2 regions of the Gordonia sp. NPDC062954 genome follow, and region 2 is predicted to be linked to the other one. Evidence: predicted binding sites of a transcription regulator. Region 2 holds the regulator's gene; the other holds the start of a gene.
The links. The regulator LexA, encoded in region 2, represses DNA repair genes until DNA is damaged. The targets are predictions, from matches to a motif close to CGAACANNTGTTCG.
Positions count from the first base shown of each region.

Region 1: a site for LexA is predicted at 1,408-1,421, ahead of ACIGKQ_RS03365 (HNH endonuclease signature motif containing protein). Genes of this name have one in related genera too.

Region 1 covers NZ_JBITWL010000002.1:161,683-171,573, forward strand. The annotation lists gene ACIGKQ_RS03355 (TetR family transcriptional regulator) at 1-212, shown strand, start outside; gene ACIGKQ_RS03360 (mycofactocin-coupled SDR family oxidoreductase) at 258-1,070, shown strand; gene ACIGKQ_RS03365 (HNH endonuclease signature motif containing protein) at 1,436-2,683, shown strand; gene ACIGKQ_RS03370 (FAD-dependent oxidoreductase) at 2,914-4,614, opposite strand; gene ACIGKQ_RS03375 (NAD(P)/FAD-dependent oxidoreductase) at 4,611-6,152, opposite strand; gene ACIGKQ_RS03380 (TetR/AcrR family transcriptional regulator) at 6,142-6,720, opposite strand; gene ACIGKQ_RS03385 (GMC oxidoreductase) at 7,022-8,686, shown strand; gene ACIGKQ_RS03390 (TetR/AcrR family transcriptional regulator) at 8,714-9,370, opposite strand; gene ACIGKQ_RS03395 (LLM class F420-dependent oxidoreductase) at 9,480-9,891, shown strand, end outside.
Region 2 covers NZ_JBITWL010000003.1:213,334-223,224, reverse strand. The annotation lists gene ACIGKQ_RS05155 (aspartate aminotransferase family protein) at 1-780, opposite strand, end outside; gene hrpA (ATP-dependent RNA helicase HrpA) at 890-4,801, shown strand; gene nrdR (transcriptional regulator NrdR) at 4,794-5,306, opposite strand; gene ACIGKQ_RS05140 (LysM peptidoglycan-binding domain-containing protein) at 5,410-5,697, opposite strand; gene lexA (transcriptional repressor LexA) at 6,260-7,036, shown strand; gene ACIGKQ_RS05130 (phosphoenolpyruvate--protein phosphotransferase) at 7,056-8,738, opposite strand; gene ACIGKQ_RS05125 (DeoR/GlpR family DNA-binding transcription regulator) at 8,904-9,674, shown strand; gene ACIGKQ_RS05120 (1-phosphofructokinase family hexose kinase) at 9,704-9,891, shown strand, end outside.

The DNA of each region.
Region 1 (9,891 bases), on a different contig from region 2:
TCGAAAGCGACAGAGCGATTTCGGAGGCGACAGACTTCTTCGCCGACTACCTGGGCGTGCAGTCCGATGACCTTCGCCTACGGGTGTTCATTGCCGCCGCGGGCGGAGTGATGTTTCACTTCGCACAATCCAGGGATGACCCCACCGACGACGACCTGCTCGCCACCCTGCTCAACGCGGTCGATCTGCTGGAACAGGGTCTGCCGCTCTGAGTGGGAGACCAGTTCGGGCATCGGCTCACGAAAGGACTTCACACCATGGGAAGACTCGACCACAAAATCGCCTTCATCACCGGTGTGGCCCGCGGCCAGGGCCGTGCCCACGCCGTCCGACTCGCAGCTGAAGGGGCGACCATCGTCGGCGTCGACATCGCCGGCCCGTTGCCCGGCGTACCGTATGACCCGGCCACCCCGGAAGACCTCGACGAGACCCGTCGTCTTGTCGAGGAGCAGGGCGCCGCGGCGCACCTGCGGCAATGCGATGTGCGAGATCTCGAGGCGCTCCGGGAGGTCGTCGCCGAGGGCGTCGCCATGGTCGGCGGCTTGGATGTGGTGGTGGCGAATGCCGGCATCTGCATTCCGGAGACCTGGGACGAGGTGACTCCGACCAGCTTCCGCGACGTGATGGACATCAACGTCATCGGCGTGTGGAACACCGTCACGGCGACCGCGCCGCATCTCATCGAGCGAGGTGGCGGATCGGTCATCCTGACCAGCTCGCTGGCCGGTAAGAAGTTGCAGCCCTTCATGGTTCACTACACCACCAGCAAGCATGCGTTGGTGGGGATGACACGGGCTTTCGCTGCGGAGTTGGGCAATCACGACATCCGGGTCAACAGCATCCACCCCGGTGCCGTCGCCACGCCGATGGGCTCCGGACAGATGGTCGCGCGGATCGAGGAGACCAACGCGGCCAATCCGCGCCTGGCCGGCATGGGGATGACCTTCCTCAACCAGTTCGTCGCCGAGCCGTCGGAGATCGCGAACGTCGTCGCGTTCCTCGCCTCCGACGAATCGAAGTTCATCACCGCCGAGCACATCTCCATTGATGGTGGGGCCCAGTACTTCTGACGGTCTCACCGGATCAGTCGGCGCAAGCCTGCGAGCCCGCTGTCCGTTCCTCGTTGGGTAGCGGCGTGCCACGCCATGCACCGCTGCCCCTGTCGCTCGTTGGGTAGCGGCGTGCCACCCCATGCACGGCCGCCCCCCTCGCTGGTTGAGTAGCGGCGCCCGTCCTACGTGCCGCCGCCCCCTTTTCGTTGGTTGAGTAGCGGCGCCCGCCCTACGTGCCGCCGCCCCCTTTTCGTTGGTTGAGTAGCGGCGTGCGAGCTTGCGAGCCCGTCGCGTATCGAAACCACCCCACCCGCTCAAAAATCTTCTGCACTATTTTCAAGAATTTCCTTGACGTCGAACTGGTGTTCGACCATAGTGGAGTCATGGGAGCTTCGGGGGATCTCACCACCATCACTGATTCTGTTCGTGACCTGCACTTGGGCGACGATATGTCGGGTCGGGCAGCGTTCGATGCGATGACCACACTGGTCACGTTGCGTAATCTGATCGACCATCACGCCGCGACGGTGGTCGGCCATCTGGACCGACTGGGTGTGGCCCGCGACCACGGCCGCAAACTCAGCGAGTTGTTGATCGTGATGGGGCTCGCGCCGGCGGTGGCGACCCGTCTGATCCGCATCGCGACCGCCCGCGAGAAACTGCCGACCCTGGCCGCGCACGCCGCTGATGGGGCGATCTCCGCCGAGCATGTCGACGCGGTGGGTAAAGGTGTCGATCATGTCGGGAAAAGATCAGCGGAACCGATCGACGATGTGGCGCGTCTAAACATCGTGACCGAACTTCTCGCCCACTTCTTTTCCGGCGCCACCCCCGCCGACATCGGCAAACGTGCCCGTCGTCTGGGTAACCAGGCCGCTGAGGACACCGGTGGGCTACCCGCCTCCGAAGACCGCAACCTCAACACGCTCACCCACGATGTCGACGGTGACGGACGGCTGCAGGTGCGCGCCGACCTCAACACCGAGGTCGGCGAAAAATTCTCGGCTGCGATGGAAGAGTTGGCGGCTCCGCGCCCTGAACCTGACGGTTCACCGGATGCGCGTTCCACCGAGCGCCGGCATGCCGACGCCCTCGAAGCGTTGCTGGATATCGCTGCCCGCAGCGGCGATGCGGCCTCGGCACCGCGTCACCAGATGCTGGTGTCGGTGCCCGCCGATACTCCTGATCTGGCCGAACTGCCGTTCCTGGGGTCGATCTCCGAAGCCATGCTGCGCACCCTGACGTGTGACACCACCGCGACGGTCGCGATCGTCGATGGTGAGGCGGTGCCGATGGAGATGAGTAAAGACAAACGCCTGTTCCCAGCCCATCTGCGTAAAGCGTTGCACAAACGCGACGAGTGTTGCATCAAATGCGGTGTGGCGGCCTCCCGCTGCCAGGGCCATCATATTGTGCATTGGGCTGATGGTGGAATCACGGTGTTGGATAACGGATGTTTGCTGTGCCCGTCGTGTCATGCCGACATCCACCATAACGGGTGGGAGGTGATCATGGGTCACGACCGACATCCCTGGCTCATCCCACCCGTCGCTGTCGACCCGACACGTCGGCCGATACCGGCCTACAACCGACGCACGATGAACCTCGACAACCTACCCGCCGCCGCCTGAGCCACGCTGACCGGCGAGTAGGTCACGCAGCCAAGTCTTCCCACGCACCCGATCCCGGTCGGGACCGCAACCGTCCCTTGAGAACTCCATAGCGTGAAACAACGGCGCCGCAACGGTGTCGCGTACCCGACGGCCACATCGGTTGCACAACAACCCTCGTGGTGCGCGATACGCGACACCGTACGCCCCGATCCGTCAGGTCGGGCGGCGTATCCAGGCCGGCCGGCCGATCACGCCCACCGCTGCACCGGAGTGATCGGCAGACGGAGTGCACCCGGCGCCGATGGTGGCACGGCCGGGCGATATGGTTCGACCGCTTCCACGGGCACATAGTCCGATCCGAGTTGTGGGCGAGGGTCGGATTCTCCGGCATTGGGCCACAGCGCCATTGCGCGCTCGGCCTGTGCGGTGATGGTCAATGACGGATTGACTCCGAGATTCGCCGACACGGTCGAACCGTCTACCACGTGCAGTCCCGGATATCCGAAGACGCGATGGTAGGCGTCGACCACACCGTCCTCAGGGGAGGCGCCGATGGCGCAACCGCCGAGGAAGTGTGCCGTCATCGGGATGTTGAGCAGGTCGACGAGCGAACCGCCCGCATCTCCGTCGATCTGTCGGGCGGCGGACCGGACGGCGGTGTGCCCCTCGGGAATCCATCTCGGTGGCGGGTCACCGTCGCCGGGCCGGCTTCGAAGCACCGGCCCGGTGCCCGCCGCGAACAGTTCGATCGAGTTGTCGATGGTCTGCATGACGAGTGCGATGATGGTCCGTTCCGACCAACGGCGCACCGACAGCGACCGTGCCGTGGTGGCCGGGTGCGCGGCCATCGCGAGTATCGCCTTGAGCAAGCGCGGTGTGCGGCCGTCGCCGTCCACCAGGATCGCCTGGAGCAGGCCGATCAGGTTGCTGCCCTTGCCATAGCGGACCGGTTCGATATGGGTGTGGTCGTTGGGGTGAAAGGATGAGGTGATCGCGACGCCGCGGGTGTAGTCGGTGGTGGTGTCGCGTGCGGTGGCGGCTAGGACTGCTTCGGAGTTGGTGCGCACCACCTTTCCAAGGCGGCCCGACAGCCTCGGCAGGTTGCCGGAGCGCTGCATGGACAGCAACAATTTGTTGGTGCCGTAGGTGCCAGCGGCGAAGACGACCTGATCGGCGGTGAAGGTGCGTCGCCGGCGACGGACTTTCGCGCCCGTCCGACGAGTGTCGACCTCGTAACCGCCCACAGTCTGGTGTCGCACGCCGACGACCGTTGTCATCGGGATGATCTGCGCGCCGAGGCCTTCCGCCAGATGTAGGTAGTTCTTGACCAAAGTGTTCTTCGCGCCCACCCGACACCCTGTCATGCATGAACCGCATTGGGTGCACCCCGTGCGGTCAGGTCCTGCACCGCCGAAGTAGGGATCGGCGACGGTGCTGCCCGGTTCTCCGAAGAACACACCGACCGGCGTGCGGACGAAGGTGTCACCGACGCCCATTTCCTCGGCGACTTGGGCCATCACCTCGTCGGCGGCGGTGGTGTCGGGAAAAGTGGTCACGCCCAGCATGCGCGCCGCCTGGTCGTAGTACGGGTCGAGTTCGCTCGCCCAGTCGGTGATGGCGCCCCAGTGCGGGTCGTCGAAGAACGCGGGCAACGGTCGATACAGGGTGTTCGCATAGTTCAGCGACCCGCCACCGACTCCCGCGCCGGCCATCACGAGCACGTCGCGAAGTGGGTGCATACGTTGTACGCCATAGCATCCGAGTGCCGGTGCCCACAAATAGTCCCGGATGCGCCAGCTCGTCTTGGGGAGTTCATGGTCGGCGAATCGTCGTCCCGCCTCCAGCACCGCCACGCGGTAGCCTTTCTCCGCCAGGCGCAGCGCCGCAACCGAGCCGCCGAATCCCGAACCGACGATGAGGACGTCGTAGTGGTCGTCGCGAGTCGTCATCGGCCGACCTCAGCTTCGCGCGCCGATTGGCCGGCAGTCGCACCGTGGCGACGACCCAGACGGTGATCGAGCGGCTCGAAGTGTGACATCAGCCGTCGATAGGTGTTCGTGAACGTCGGCCACATCACCGAGTTGCGGCCGGACGAGTCGATGTACCAACTGGCGCAGCCGCCGGTGTTCCAGACCGTTCCGGCGAGTTCGTCGTCGAGATGGGAGTTGTACTGATGCTGGGCGTCGGCCCGCACCTCCACGGTGTCGATGCCGGCGGTGCGCAGGTGGGCGATCGTGGTACTGACGTAGCGCGCCTGTGGTTCGAGCATCAACACGATCGAGCTGTGCCCGAGGTTGGTGTTGGGCCCGTACAGGAAGAAGAGATTGGGGAACCCGTGGATCGACACGCCACGGTAGGCCGACGGCGATCCGGCCCAGGTTTCGGCGAGCGTGGCGCCGGTGCGCCCGCGAATGTGCTGGGCGATGGGTGGTTCGGTGGGGGTGAAACCGGTGGCATAGATGAGTGTGTCGACCTCGTGCGTTGTTCCGGAGTCGTCGATCGCGCCACCGTCGGACAACGCCGTCAGCGCGCCGGTGACCGTCACGTTGGGTCGCTGCAGCGCGGGAAACCATTTGTTGGTGAGCAGCATGCGCTTGCACCCGATGGTGTATCGCGGGGTCAGTCGCTGCCGCAGCGTGCGGTCGCGCACCTGGAGCCGCAGCTGTGCCTTACCCATCGCCGTGGCGATCGGCAGCAACTCCGGACGCCGCGCCATCATGATCACATAGGACTCGCGGTAGAGATGGACCATCCTGCGCATCAGGCGGTGCGCCGCGGGAATGCGTCGGTACAGTTCCTGCTCGGCTCGTCCGATGCGGCGGTCGAGGCGCGGCACGACCCACGCGGGTGTGCGTTGGAAGACCACCAGGTGCTCCACCTCGTCGACGATCTCCGGGACGATCTGCACCGCCGAGGCGCCGCTGCCGACGATCCCGACCCGACGGCCCCACAAGGTGTGCTCGTGATCCCAGCGCGCGCTGTGGAATACGTGACCGTCGAACGTCTCTGACCCCGGCAGATCGGGGACTCCCGGCGCCGACAGCGCGCCGGGGGCAGCCACCAGGAACCGGCACCGAAGACCACCGAGTTCGGTGGTGACCGACCACTCACCTGCGGCGTCATCCCACTGCGCATCCAGCAGCGCGCAGCGGTAACGGATGCGGTCATCGAACTGGGCCGCAACGCCCACCAGGTAGTCGCGAATCTCGTGCTGGCGCCCGTACGTGTGTGACCAGTCGGGATTCGGTGCGAACGACAGCGAGTACAGCGAAGTGGGGACGTCGCACGCGGCTCCGGGATAGTCGTTGGCGCGCCACACCCCGCCCGCGCCCTCGGCGCGCTCGACAGCGAGAACGTTCAGATCGGGGTGGTCGACGGACAGGCGATGCAGGGCTGCCAGGCCGCCGAATCCGGCGCCGACGACGAGGACGTCGACGCGGTCGGGTAGCCGGTCGCAGCGAGGTATCGGAGTGGGATCACTGGGCATCGAGGATGTCCTTCCAAGTGGTGAGCACGCGGTCGGTGAAGGCGCGGTCGGAGTCTGGGGTGCGCAGGATGCGTGAGACCGCAAGGCCACGCGCGAGCTCCACCGACAATGCGATCTGATCGGGCGTGTAGCGCGCGCCGAAAAGCTCTTCGCTGCCCGTGGTGAGCGCGTCGGAGACCTTTTGCTCGAGGGGCGCCATGGCGGTGCGCAATGCGTCGTCGGTTCGGGCGGCCACCCACAGCTCGAGCGCCGCGTCGAACAGAGGTCCGCTGAAGGCTTCGATGATCACCGAGATGTCTTCGCCGCCGGTGCGCGGGCGCTGCAGGATCTCGGTCATGCGGGCCTCGACCAGATGGCCGACGGCGGCGACGACCAGAGATTCACGGGTGGGGAAATGGTGGAGTAGAGCGCCGCGCGAAACCCCGGCACGCCGATTGACCTCCTGCGTCGTCGTGCGCGCATAGCCGAGCTCGACGAGCGAGTCGATGGCGGCGTCGAGCACCCTGGCGCGGGTGGCCGCGGTGCGCTGTGCCTGGGTTCGCGTAGGAGCGGGTTCGTGCTCGGTCATGTCGGTGACGGTAGTGCGAAAATCACAAACAGTCCAGACTGCTTGTTTAGTTCCGTGATTCGGCGGCGCTGCTGTGCTCGTCGATCTCCGCGTTGAACTGCCGAGCCAGGCCGCCGCCGGGCCTGGCGCCGTCGGAAAGTGTCCGCCGACATCACCGCAGCGGGCGACGATCTGGATTGTCCCTCCGACCCCCGTGGGTCGTGATGTTCCCGGACATGCGCGTGCCCGCATGGCGTGCCTCCAGCGGCATCGCGCGAGCGAGCGGCGTCAGCGCGTGCGATCTCGCGTAGCCTTGAGTCGGATGACTGAAACATGTTTCAATGTCTCCCGGCCCGCCGCGCGTAGGTGGGCCCACGAGGACGAGACGCTCGAGGGGGCTGACGTGATCGCACGTCGATCATTTCTCGGTGGGGTGGCGGCCGTGGGGGCGGCCGCGGCAACCTCATCGAATGTGGGGCAAGTGTTCTCGGCGCCTGTGCGCCGAGTGAAAGTGACGCGGGAAGATCACCGGGTGGTGGTGATCGGGTCGGGTTTCGGAGGCGGTGTCACCGCACTTCGCCTGTCGCAAGCAGGCGTGCCGCTAGTGGTGCTGGAGCGAGGTCGACGATGGCGCACCGGCCCCAACGCCACCACCTTCCCGAATCCGACCCAGCCGGACAAACGCCTGCTGTGGTATCGCTCGGAACCGGAACTTTTTGGTAGGCCAATGCCTTTCGACCCGTATGTTGGGCTGGTCGAAACGGTCATCGGGCAGAACATGACCGCCCTGTGTGCGGCTGGCGTCGGCGGAGGCTCACTGGTCTATCAGGGGATGACGTTGCAGCCGGCGCAGGACGTGTTCAACACCCAGCTGCCAGAGCAGCTGGATTGGGCGACGATGAATCGGATCCATTACCCGCGCGTGGCGCGGATGCTGCAGATCGAGACCGCGCCGGACCGACTCATCAACACGCCGAACTACCGCGCGGTGCGAACCTTCGCCCGCCATGCCCGTTCCGCCGGTCTTCCGGTGTCCAAGATCCCCATGCCGATCGACTGGGACTATGCGCTCGCCGAGATCGAGGGCAAGATGAAGCCGTCCTACACCGACGGTTCCGGCGCGATGGGTGTCAACAACGGAGGCAAACATTCCGTCGACGTCACCTACCTCGCCGCGGCCGAGCGCACCGGACTGGTCGATGTGCGCCCGCAGCACGAGGTGACCGATGTCGCTCGCGCACGCGACGGCCGGTGGACGGTGCATGTGGATCGCATCGCGTCGGACGGGACCGTGCGGGAGAAGAAGATCCTCACCGCCGGTGCACTGGTGATGGCCGCGGGCAGCCTCAACACCACCAAACTGCTGGTGCGCGCGTCGGCGCGTGGATTGATCGGCGACCTGCCCGACGGACTCGGGCACGGGTGGGGAACCAACGCCGATCGAATCTACCTGTGGTCGGACCCATCGGGTGGTTTCGGCGCAGTGCAGGGTGGCCCGGTCGTGTACGGCAGCCTCAACTGGTCTGATCCCGACCGCGCCCATACGGTCATCCAAGCCGCCATACCCGGTTTCGGTCTCGACTCACACAGCACGATGATGGTTGGTTTCGGAGTGAGCGATGCGCGTGGGCACTTCGCCTACGACTCTGCTGCCGGGGAGGCCAAACTCTGGTGGCCACACGAGGGCGACGCGCGGATTCAGAACGGTGCCATCCACCCGACGGCCGCCGCGATCGCCGGGCCCACCGGGATCCTCACCGACACCAACGCGGTGGTGCCCTCGACGTGGCATGCGCTCGGAGGGGCGAACATGGGGCCGGTGTGCGACCTCGAGGGTCGCGTGCACGGTCAACGCGGTCTGTACGTTCTCGACGGTGCGTTGATCCCCGGCAACACCGCGGCATGCAATCCGTCGATGACGATCGCCGCCGTGGCCGAGCGGGCGCTGGACGAGATCGTGGCGTGCGATGTGGGGTCGATCATCTGAGCTTTCGTGCGGGGCACAAGGCGAGAACTAGGCGGGCGACGAGTCGTCGGATGGTCCGACGACCGGCGCCAGCCACATGCCGACCAGAGCGTCGACGACCTGATCGGAGACCTCAGACCACGAGCGGGTCGCGGCGCCATCGGCGCACGCCCGCTCATGGTCGGCGAGGGTCAACACGATCATGTTCCGGGCCATGGTGTCGCGGATCTCGAGGACCGACGGCGGCAGGGCGGGCAGCGCCGAATAGAGCCCGGTGAGCAACGTGATCAGCTCGTCGGAGATATCGGCCTGCTCATACAGCGTTCGACCGTATTGGGGGTCGGTGGTGATTTGCGCGCAAAATCGCGCGAAATAGGTTGGTGCACCCAGTGAATCCAGGTAGTCGGTCTGCGGGCGGACCAGACAGCTGATCCAGTCGCGCAATTGGACCGTCGATCCGAGGTCGGCCAACATCGTCCGCCGGATGGGCTCGATCGCCGCGTTGTGGTGAGCGAGGATCGACCGCACCAGTTCGAGTTTGCCGCCGAAGTGGTAGCCGACGGCGAAGTTGTTCCCCTGCCCGGCGGCCTCACTGATCTGGCGGTTGGAGACCGACGAGATGCCCTGTTCGGCGAACAGTCGTTCAGCGGTGCGGAGCAGGAGACCCCGGGTGTTCGCCACCTGCTCGCTGCGGCCCTTTGTCATCGGACTCGTTCTCCTGCCTGCCCCCGACCGACCCCGCTGTCGGACTCTCGTCCCAGTTTAGGGTGTGCGACCGTGGCCGGCCGCGCCCTCACGACGGTAGCGTGTGGTCATGCGCTTCGGTCTCTTCATTCCCCAAGGCTGGCGACTCGATCTGACCGGGATACCCCCGGCCGACCAGTGGTCGGTGATGTCGGGCCTGGCCGGCCGTGCCGACACCGGCGCATGGGATTCCATCTGGGTCTATGACCACTTCCACACCGTCCCGTTGCCGACCGACGAGGCGACCCACGAGGCGTGGACGCTGGTGTCGGCGTTCGCCGCGACCACCTCTCGAGTGGACATCGGGCAGATGTGCACGGCGATGAGCTATCGCAATCCGATGTACCTGGCGAAGGTTGCGGCGACCGCCGACCTGATCTCGGGTGGTCGGGTGCAGATGGGTATCGGGGGAGGATGGTACGAGCATGAATGGCGCGCCTACGGTTACGGTTTCCCGTCGGCCGGGGAGCGTCTTGCACGCC
Region 2 (9,891 bases):
CTTCGCGGTGGTCATCATGTCCGGCGCCAGATCGAATCGCGACGAGGCGAACCATGACTGCCCACCGATGCGGCCGAAACCGGTGACCACCTCGTCGGCGACGAACAACACATCGTGATCGCGGCAGATCTGGCGTACCTCGGCGAGATATCCCTCCGGCGGCAGATAGATCCCGCCGGCACCGATGATCGGCTCACAGAAGAACGCCGCGACCCGCTCCGCCCCGACTCGCTCGATCAGACCGAGCAGGCTCTTGGCGTTGTCCCACTCCACGGTCTCCGCATCCGCCATCAGCTCCCCGTAGCCCTCGCGGTTCACCCCGATTCCGGCGAGCGCGGTTCCGGCGACGTGCATTCCGTGGTAGGCCTTGGTGCGGCCGACGACGATGTTCTTCTCCGGCTTGCCCACCTCGTGCCAGTACCGCCGGGCCAGTTTGGCCGCGGTGTCCACCGAATCGCTGCCACCGGAGGTGAAGAAGATCTTGCTACCGGCTACCGGAGCGATCCCGGCCAACCGTTCGGCGAGCTCGGCGGTCACGTCCGCGGTGAGGTCACCGAAGCCGGAGTAATGCGCGAGCCGGCCCAGCTGGTCGGCCACGGCGTCAGCGACCTCGGTGCGCCCATGGCCGATGTTGGTGAACCACAGACCGGCGGTCGCGTCGAGGTACTCGCGTCCCTGTCCGTCCCAGATCCGGGTACCGCTTCCGCGGGTCACCACGAACGGTCCGTTCGCGGTGACCGATCCCATGTCGGCGAATCCATGCCAAAGTGAGCCTGCCATGGCTCAATCATGCCGGTCGTCGGCATCGCCGGAGGACGCAGGTCGTCCGGCGCCGATGATGCGGACGTGCGCGCCCCCACTCGTGGCCACCCCATATCCTGTATGCATCATGTCCGCACCGACTTCCGCAGACCGCCGCGCGCTGCTCGACACGCTCGATGAACTGACCATCGTCGATGCACACCGGCTGCGCCGCCGGATCGACAAGCTCGGGCGCCATCCCGGGGCCACGGCTTGGCAGCGGCTCGCCGCGGACGTGGCTTCGGCACAATCACGTGTGGACCGACGGCGCGCATCGCTCCCGCTACTCGAGTTCCCGCCCGAACTGCCCATATCCGAGGCGCGCTCCGCCATCGCCGGCGCCATCGCCGAGCATCAGGTGGTGGTCGTGGCGGGCGAGACCGGTTCGGGTAAGACGACGCAGCTTCCCAAGATCTGTCTGGAACTCGGCCGTGGAGTGCGCGGCGCGATCGGGCACACCCAACCTCGCCGGATCGCGGCGAGTTCGGTAGCGCGTCGCATCGCCGACGAAACCGCGTCGCAGATCGGCGACGCGATCGGCTACTCCGTGCGCTTCACCGACCGTGCCGGCGCCGACACCATGGTCAAGGTCATGACCGACGGCATCCTGCTCCGCGAGATCGCCGGCGACCCGTTGCTGCGCAGCTACGACACGCTGATCATCGACGAGGCCCACGAACGCAGTCTGAACATCGATTTCATCCTCGGCTACCTCCGCCGGCTACTGCCCCGACGCCGTGACCTCAAGGTGATCATCACCTCTGCCACGATCGAGCCGGATCGGTTCGCCCGGCATTTCGCGGACGCCGTCGACGGCGCAGAGGTGCCGATTCTCGAGGTGTCCGGTCGGACCTACCCCGTGGAGGTCCGCTATCGGCCGTTCGGTGACGCACGCGACCCGGACAGTGACCATCGCGACCTCGATCAGGCACAGGCGATCGACGCCGCGGTCGGCGAGTTGTGGGCCGGTCGGCGCAGCGGCGACATCCTGGTGTTCCTGCCGACCGAACGTGACATCCGCGAGACGGCCGATGCACTGCGGCATCGTGCCTCGGCCGGGGCCGAGATCGTGCCCCTGTTCGCCCGTCTGTCCATCGCCGATCAGCAACGGGTGTTCGTGCCGTCGTCGGGACACCGCATCGTGCTTGCCACCAATGTCGCCGAGACCTCGTTGACCGTCCCGGGCATCCGCTACGTGATCGACCCCGGCACCGCGCGAATCTCCCGCTACTCCACCCGGTCCAAGGTGAACCGACTTCCGGTGGAAGCGATCTCACAGGCCAGTGCCCGCCAGCGTGCGGGACGGTGCGGCCGCGTGGCGCCGGGCGTGTGCATCCGGCTCTACGCGGAGGAGGATTTCGACGCCCGCGCCGCGTTCACCGATCCGGAGATCCTGCGCACAAACCTCGCCGCGGTCATCCTGCAGATGGCCTCCTTGCGCATCGGCGACGTCTCGCAGTTCCCGTTCGTCCAACCCCCGGACGCTCGCGCAATCCGCGACGGCATGGCCGTGCTCACCGAGCTCGGCGCAATACACGAGACGCAACGCGACGACCACGAACCCGTGCTCACCCAGGTCGGCCGCCAGATGGCCCGCATCCCGGTGGATCCACGACTGGCCCGCATGCTCATCGCGGCGCGTGACGGCGGGTGCCTCGACCATGTTCTGGTCATCGCCGCGGCGCTGTCGATTCCTGATGTGCGCGAGCGCCCTGCCGACCAGCGCGAGGCAGCCGACGCCGCTCACCGGCGGTTCGCCGTGCCGGGCTCGGAGTTCCTGGCCCACCTCGAGCTCTGGTCGTATCTGACCGAGCGCCGCAAAGAGCTGTCCGGGAATCAGTTCCGGAGACTCTGCGAACGCGAGTTCCTTCACTTTCTGCGGATCCGGGAATGGCAGGAACTGCATCGACAGCTGACCCGGGTGGTGACCGACCTCGACTGGTCTGTTCCGGCAACCGAACGCGATGCCGATGCCATCCACCGCGCCATCTTGGCCGGCCTGCTGGGCAACATAGCCGTGCGGCAGGGTGATTCACGCGAATACCTGGGCGCACGCAACACCACCATGGCGATCTTCCCGGGTTCGGCGCTGGCCCGGAAGCCGCCCGCGTTCCTGATGGCCGCCGAGCTCGTGGAGACCTCCCGGCTGTTCGCGCACACGGTGGCGGCGATCGATCCGCTGTGGGTCGAGCAACTCGCCGGAGATCTGGTTCGCCGCAGCTACAGCGAGCCGCACTGGTCGGCGAAACGTGGCGCCGCGTTGGCCTACGAGCGGGTGACGCTCTATGGCGTCCCGCTGGTGGCACGACGCCGGGTGCAGTTCGGGCCCATTGATCCACCGACCGCACGAGAGATGTTCATCCGTCACGCCCTCGTCGAGGGTGACTGGCGCACCGAGCACACGTTCTTCCACAACAACCGTGCTCTGCTCGAGGCCGCGGCCGATGTGGAACACCGTGCACGGCGTCGCGATGTGGTGATCAGCGAACAGCAACTGTTCGACTTCTACGACGCGCGTATCGGTGACGAGGTCGTCTCGGCCCGACATTTTGACAGCTGGTGGAAGAAGGCCCGGCGCGCGCAGCCAGACCTGCTCGATCTCCGCCCGGAGGATGTGGCCACCGACGTCGCTGTCGCCGACACCGACTTCCCCGGCGCCTGGCAGCAGGGCGAAACCCGCCTCGAGCTGCGGTACCGGTTCGAACCGGGTGCGCCCGATGACGGTGTCACCGTGGTGATCCCGCGGCCGCTGCTCGACCATGTGCGGCCGGCAGGCTTCGACTGGTCGGTTCCGGGCCTGCGCAGCGAGCTCGCGACCGAACTCGTCCGGTCACTCCCCAAGTCGCTACGCAAGTCGATGGCGCCGGCGCAGCGTTTCGCCGATCTCGCGTTGTCCCGATTGACACCGCGCGCCGAGCCCCTCGTCGCCGGCCTCGCCCGCGAACTGTCGACGATCACGACCATGACGGTGTCTCCCGACGACTTCGCACCCGAGCGGATTCCACCCCACCTCACGATGAATTTTGCCGTGGTCGACCGTGACGGCACCGTGCTCACGACCGGGAAGTCGCTGCACCGGCTGAAGCAGGAGTTCGACGGGTCGCACGAGGCCGCCCGGCCCGTCGAGGTCGTCACGGACTGGACCGCCACCGGCATCGGCGAGCTACCGCCCACGGTGACGACAACTGTTGCCGGACAGCAGATAACCCATTATGTGGGACTCGACGCTGTTCGTGACGCAGCCGGCCGGACGGTTGGGGTGACCCGAGTCGAGCCGAGCACCGAGGCCGAACGCGACCGCCGTCACAGCGCAGCGGTGGTGGCACTCCTCGACCTGACCATCCCACCGCTGACCCGCAAGATCACCGCGACCCTTGATGCCGCCGGTCGGTTGGCGATGAGTCAGAGCCCCTACCGCGATGTCGAACATCTCGTGGGCGACTGCACCCGACGCGCCATCCGCGACCTCGCGGCAGACCGGAACCTTCGTGCCGTGCGATCGGCGACCGAATTCCGGCGACTCCGCGACGATCTGCGCCCCCGGGTGGCGCAACAGGCTCCCGATTACTTCACCCTGAGCGTTGACGTGCTCCGCCGCGTGGCCCCACTGCGCGCGCAGATGGACCGGCTCAGCGGCTCGGTGGCCGCCGATGACGTCGCCGAGCAGTTGGACAATCTGGTCTTCGACGGATTCGTCGTCGCGACCCCGCACGACCGCCTTGTCCATGTGCCGCGCTACCTCGAGGCCGCGACCGTTCGCCTCACGGAGTTGCCCGCAGCTGCCGGCCGCGACAGTACCGCCCTGGCATCCATCGATCGTGTTGTGACGCATTGGAATCAGCGTGCAACGCACCTCGCTGCGGCGCGCCGGGATGCGTTCGACGAACACGCGCACTGGCTTGTCGAGGAACTGCGGGTGGGACTGTTCGCGCAGCGGTTGGGCACCGCACGGCCGATCTCGGAGAAGCGGGCGATCCGCGCCCTCGATCAGTTCAGCTGAGACCGTCGGTGACGCTGACCCGCTCATCAACCACCCCGGAATCGGCCTCGGAGCGGTGGGTGAGATTGCCCTGCAGGTCGTCGATCTCTCGCTGAAAGTCCTCCAGCGAGTCGAATGACCGGTAGACCGAGGCGAAGCGCAGATAGGCCACCTCGTCGAGATCACGCAGCGGACCGAGGATCGCCAACCCCACCTCATTGCTGGGAATCTCGGCCGATCCCGATGCGCGGACCGCATCCTCGACCTGCTGGGCCAACTTGGCGAGCGCGTCCTCGGCGACGTCTCGGCCCTGGCAGGCCCGACGAACCCCGCGCATCACCTTCTCCCGACTGAACGGCTCGGTGACCCCGTTGCGTTTGGCGACCGACAGCACGGCACTCTCGACGGTGGAGAATCGGCGACCGCACTCCGCACACGAACGGCGCCGTCGGATCGCCTGCCCCTCGTCGGCGACACGCGAGTCGATGACCTTGGTGTCTTCGTTCTTGCAAAACGGGCAGCGCATGTCGTCCTCACGCACGTCTCTGGACACACCGGCGTACCGGTCACCCGTCACGCCGTGCCGGTTCCCGGCCGGACCCTGTGCCATCGAGGATACCGTCAGGCCCTCAGCTGTATGCGGGTGCGATCAAAGCCTGCCCCACCCGCAGGCCGGAGCCGGCGAGTTTGTTGCGTTCGACGATCTGCTCGATGACGGCCTGGCGTGGCACATCCGGCGCGATGCGATCGGCGATGGAGCTCAACGAATCACCCTGCCGCACGTGGACCACCTCGGTCCCGGTAGGGCTCGGTTGCACCGACGCGGCATAGTTGGAGCCGACGATGGCGACCGCCCACACCAGCACCGCGAGCGCCCCACCGAGCACCACGGCTGCGACCGTCGCGCGTCGACGCACGAACCTACGGTCGACTCCCGGCGACGCACAACTCGTCCCCGACACCCGTGCCGCGGGGGCACCGGACCCGCCCGGTCGACGCCTCGTGGGCCCAGTGGAGTCATATCGCCCCCGCCGCCGCGGTCGGGAGACATGCCCGGCCGGGACTCTGTCGCGCGTCGGGACGTCTGCAGGGCGCCCGGATGCCGGGTGCATCGGGGACGCAGCCGGTGCGTACTGCGTCTGCCGATGAAGGGTCGCTGTGCTCATCGTGTCCTCCTGGGAACGAGTCGGATCGAACCTCGGGCGCCTCTCGAACGCACGTCGCTCATGTGTTCGAGAGAACGCATGTTCGATTTGTAGCACGTGGGTCCGACAATGTCTCGACACACGTCGAACACATGTTTGAACATGTCAAAATGTTCGGCTACTGTCGGCGACATGGTGACGTGCGTGGATGGGCCCTGAACAGCAGCTCCGAACCAGCCGAGCAGTCTCCCCGAACAGACCAGCAGTTTTTCGATCCAGACCGGCAACCCGTAATCGGCCACTGCCGGTTTCGGCGACAGGAAGGACTCGACCGATGAGCGACAAAGCCGGCGGGCGGCGCGGCGCGTCCCGCGGGATCAGCAGCAAGCCGAAACCCGAGGCGCAGGCGCCGACCGGAGCCGATACGGAGGCATCGGATAGCGCGGTCGCCGATCCGGAAGTCGTCGAGGCTAGCCTGACCCCTCGTCAGCGAGGCGTCCTCGAGTACATCCGCGCCTCGGTCCGCGAGCGCGGATATCCGCCGAGCATCCGGGAGATCGGCGATGCCGTCGGCCTCACCTCGACGTCGTCGGTGGCCCACCAGCTGCGGACCCTGGAACGCAAAGGTCTACTCAAGCGCGACCACAACCGCCCACGCGCGGTCAACATCCAAGACGGCGACCAGCACATCCCACCGGGCGGTACGGCCGCATCGGGCGATGGCGCGCAGTTGCCCACCCCGACGTTCGTACCGGTCCTCGGCCGGATCGCCGCGGGTGGACCCATTCTCGCCGAGGAAGCCGTCGAGGACGTGTTCCCGCTGCCCCGCGAACTCGTCGGTGAGGGCTCACTGTTCCTGCTCCGCGTGGTCGGCGAGTCGATGATCGACGCGGCGATATGCGACGGCGACTGGGTGGTCGTACGCCAGCAGAGTGTCGCCGACAACGGCGACATCGTGGCAGCGATGATCGACGGCGAGGCCACGGTCAAGACCTTCAAGCGCAAGGACGGCCACGTCTGGCTGATGCCGCACAACGATCTGTTCGACCCGATCTCGGGCGATGACGCCGCCATTCTCGGCAAGGTCGTCACCGTGATGCGCCGGGTCTGAACCCGAGCGGGCCGGCCGCTCAGCCGACCACTGCGCCGGCCAGCACCGCAGTCGCAGCAGCACGCGCCGCGGCGGGTTCGGCCGTCGCCAGGGCAGCCTCGGCGGCCGCACGACATTGCTCGACGGTCACCTCCGCAAGCCTGGCGCCGACCGCGGCCGAGGCCGCGGGCGCAGTCGACAGGGACGTGACCCCGAGTCCGACCAGCACACACGCGAGCAACGGATCGGCTGCCGCCTCGCCGCAGACCCCGACGGGTTTGTCGGCGGCCTGACCGGCACGCGCCACGCCGGCGATAAGGGTGAGCACCGCGGGCTGCCAGGGATCGGTGAGAGCGGCGAGCTCCGCCGACATCCGGTCGGCGGCCATCGTGTACTGGGTCAGGTCGTTGGTTCCGATCGACACGAAGTCGACCTCCGCCAGGATCGATTCGGCGAGGATCGCTGCCGCCGGCACCTCGATCATCACACCGGCGATCAGTCCGCGTCGGCGTACCTCCCCGGCGAACTCCGCGGCCTCGGTCGCCGAGGCGATCATCGGCGCCATCACCCACGGCGTCGGTTGATGTCCGTCGGCGGCTGCCGCGATCGCGTCGAGCTGGGCCGCCCGGATGCCCGGATGAGCATCGACGATCCGGTTGCCACGCACGCCGAGTGCCGGATTGGTCTCCTCGATCTGCGTGACGAACTTCAGCGGCTTGTCGGAGCCCGCATCGAGGGTCCGGATCACCACCTTGCGCCCCTCGAAGGCGTCGAGCACCTCGCGATAGAGCCGCGTCTGCTCCTCCACCGAGGGCTCGTCCGCGCGGTCGAGAAACGCCAACTCCGTACGGAACAGGCCGACACCCTCTACCGGGTGGGAGGTCGCCGACCGGGCCGACGTGCCATCGGCGACATTGGCGAGGACCGCGATCGGTCGCCCGTCGGCGGTCACTCCCGGTCCGGCCCAGGCCGCCACCAATTCCGCCATCCGCCGGCTCTCGGCCACGCGCGCGGCGGCGTCGTCGGGATCCGGCTCGACCTCCAGGGTGCCCGCGGTACCGTCGACCAGCACCGTCGTCCCGGCGGCCACCTCACCGAGGCCGGATACCGCCACCACACACGGAATCCCGAGTTGTCGCGCGATGATCGCGGTGTGACTGGTCGGGCCGCCCAGCCGTGTGACCAGCGCGGTGACCTTTGTCGGGTCCAGTCCCGCCGTGTCGGCCGGAGCAAGATCGTCGGCCAACAGCACAGACGGTTCGGCGGGTTCCGGAACCCCGGGTTCGGGGACTCCCAGTAGTTCGGCGACCACGCGGTCCCGGACATCGTTGAGATCCGTGACGCGCTCGGCCATGAGGCCGCCGAGCTTGGTGAACATCTCCGCGAACTGGTCGGTCGCGGCGACCGCTGCCGCCGGCGCTGGCGTCCCTGTCGTGATGAGTTTCGAGGCCGCGCCGGTCCACCCGCGGTCCTCGGCGAGACCCGCCGTCGCCGACAACACCTCCGCCGCGGCACCCGAGGCGTGTGATGCCCGCTCCCGCAGCCTCCCCGCGACCGCGGCCGCCGCGTCGGTGAACCGCTTGATCTCCACGTCGCGTTCGTCCTCGAGGACTGGGGCGGCGACGGCCGGGTCATACACCGGACGCTCACCCGGCCAGATCGCGGGCCCGTAGGCGTGTCCGCCGACGACCGGCGTTCCGTTCAGTACGTGTGTGTGCTCCACCGAGATCCTCACTTGTCCGACGGGCTGGGCCACGGTGTGCCGCCACGATCCACTGGTCACCGTTGTGATCCAAGTTACAAGAAAACCTTGACTTGTCAACATAAACAGGCGTAAACACAGATATACCCACATCCAAAGCCAATCAAATCAACAGACGAGGACATCGTGTACGCGGAAGAACGTCAGCAGGCGATCGCCAACCAGGTACGGGTCAACGGCCGCGCCTCGGTCACCGCTTTGGCCTCGTTGTTCGACGTGACGAGCGAGACCGTCCGCCGCGATCTCGCTGTGCTGGAACGCAACGGACACCTCCAGCGCGTCCATGGTGGCGCCGTACGTCCCGGCGCGACGCCGGTCGTCGGCGAACAGGGCATCGACGAACGCCTGATGTCGCACACCGACCAGAAGCTCGCGATCGGTGCGGCCGCGTCGCGCTTCCTCCCACCCGACGGCGGGTCGGTGTTCATCGACGCCGGCACCACCACCTACCAGGCCGCCCTCGCACTCCCCCGTGACCGCCGACTGACGTTGATGACCCACAGCATTCCCATCGCCGGCGCCCTGGCCGCACAGGGCGCCGAGACCCTGCATGTGCTCGGCGGCCGAGTCCGCGGACTCACCCAGGCGATGGTCGGCGCCGACACCGTCGCCGCACTCGAACGGCTGCGCATCACCACGGCCTTCGTCGGCACCAACGGCATCAGCATCGCCCACGGTCTGTCCACCCCGGATCCGGACGAGGCAGCGATCAAGTCGGCGATCGTCCGTTCCGCCCACCGCGTCGTCGTTCTGGCGGACTCGTCGAAGGCGGGCCATGAAGATCTCACGTCCTTCGCCGCGCTCGCCGACATCGACGTACTGATCACCGACACCGGTATCGACCCCGACTTCGCGGGGGCACTCGCCGACCACGGCATCGAGACGGTGATCGCGTGATCACCGACCACACCACGGAGAGGGAATCCATGACAGACCCCCACCCGGCTTCGGCCGCCGGCCGGGTCGACCCCGGCCGTTCGCCGGCGATCGTGACCGTGACAGCAAATCCGAGTCTGGACCGGACGCTGGAACTGACCGCGCCGTTGAGCCATGGCGCGGTCCAGCGTGCGAGCAACGTCCGCACCGAACCGGGCGGCAAGGGCGTCAACGTCGC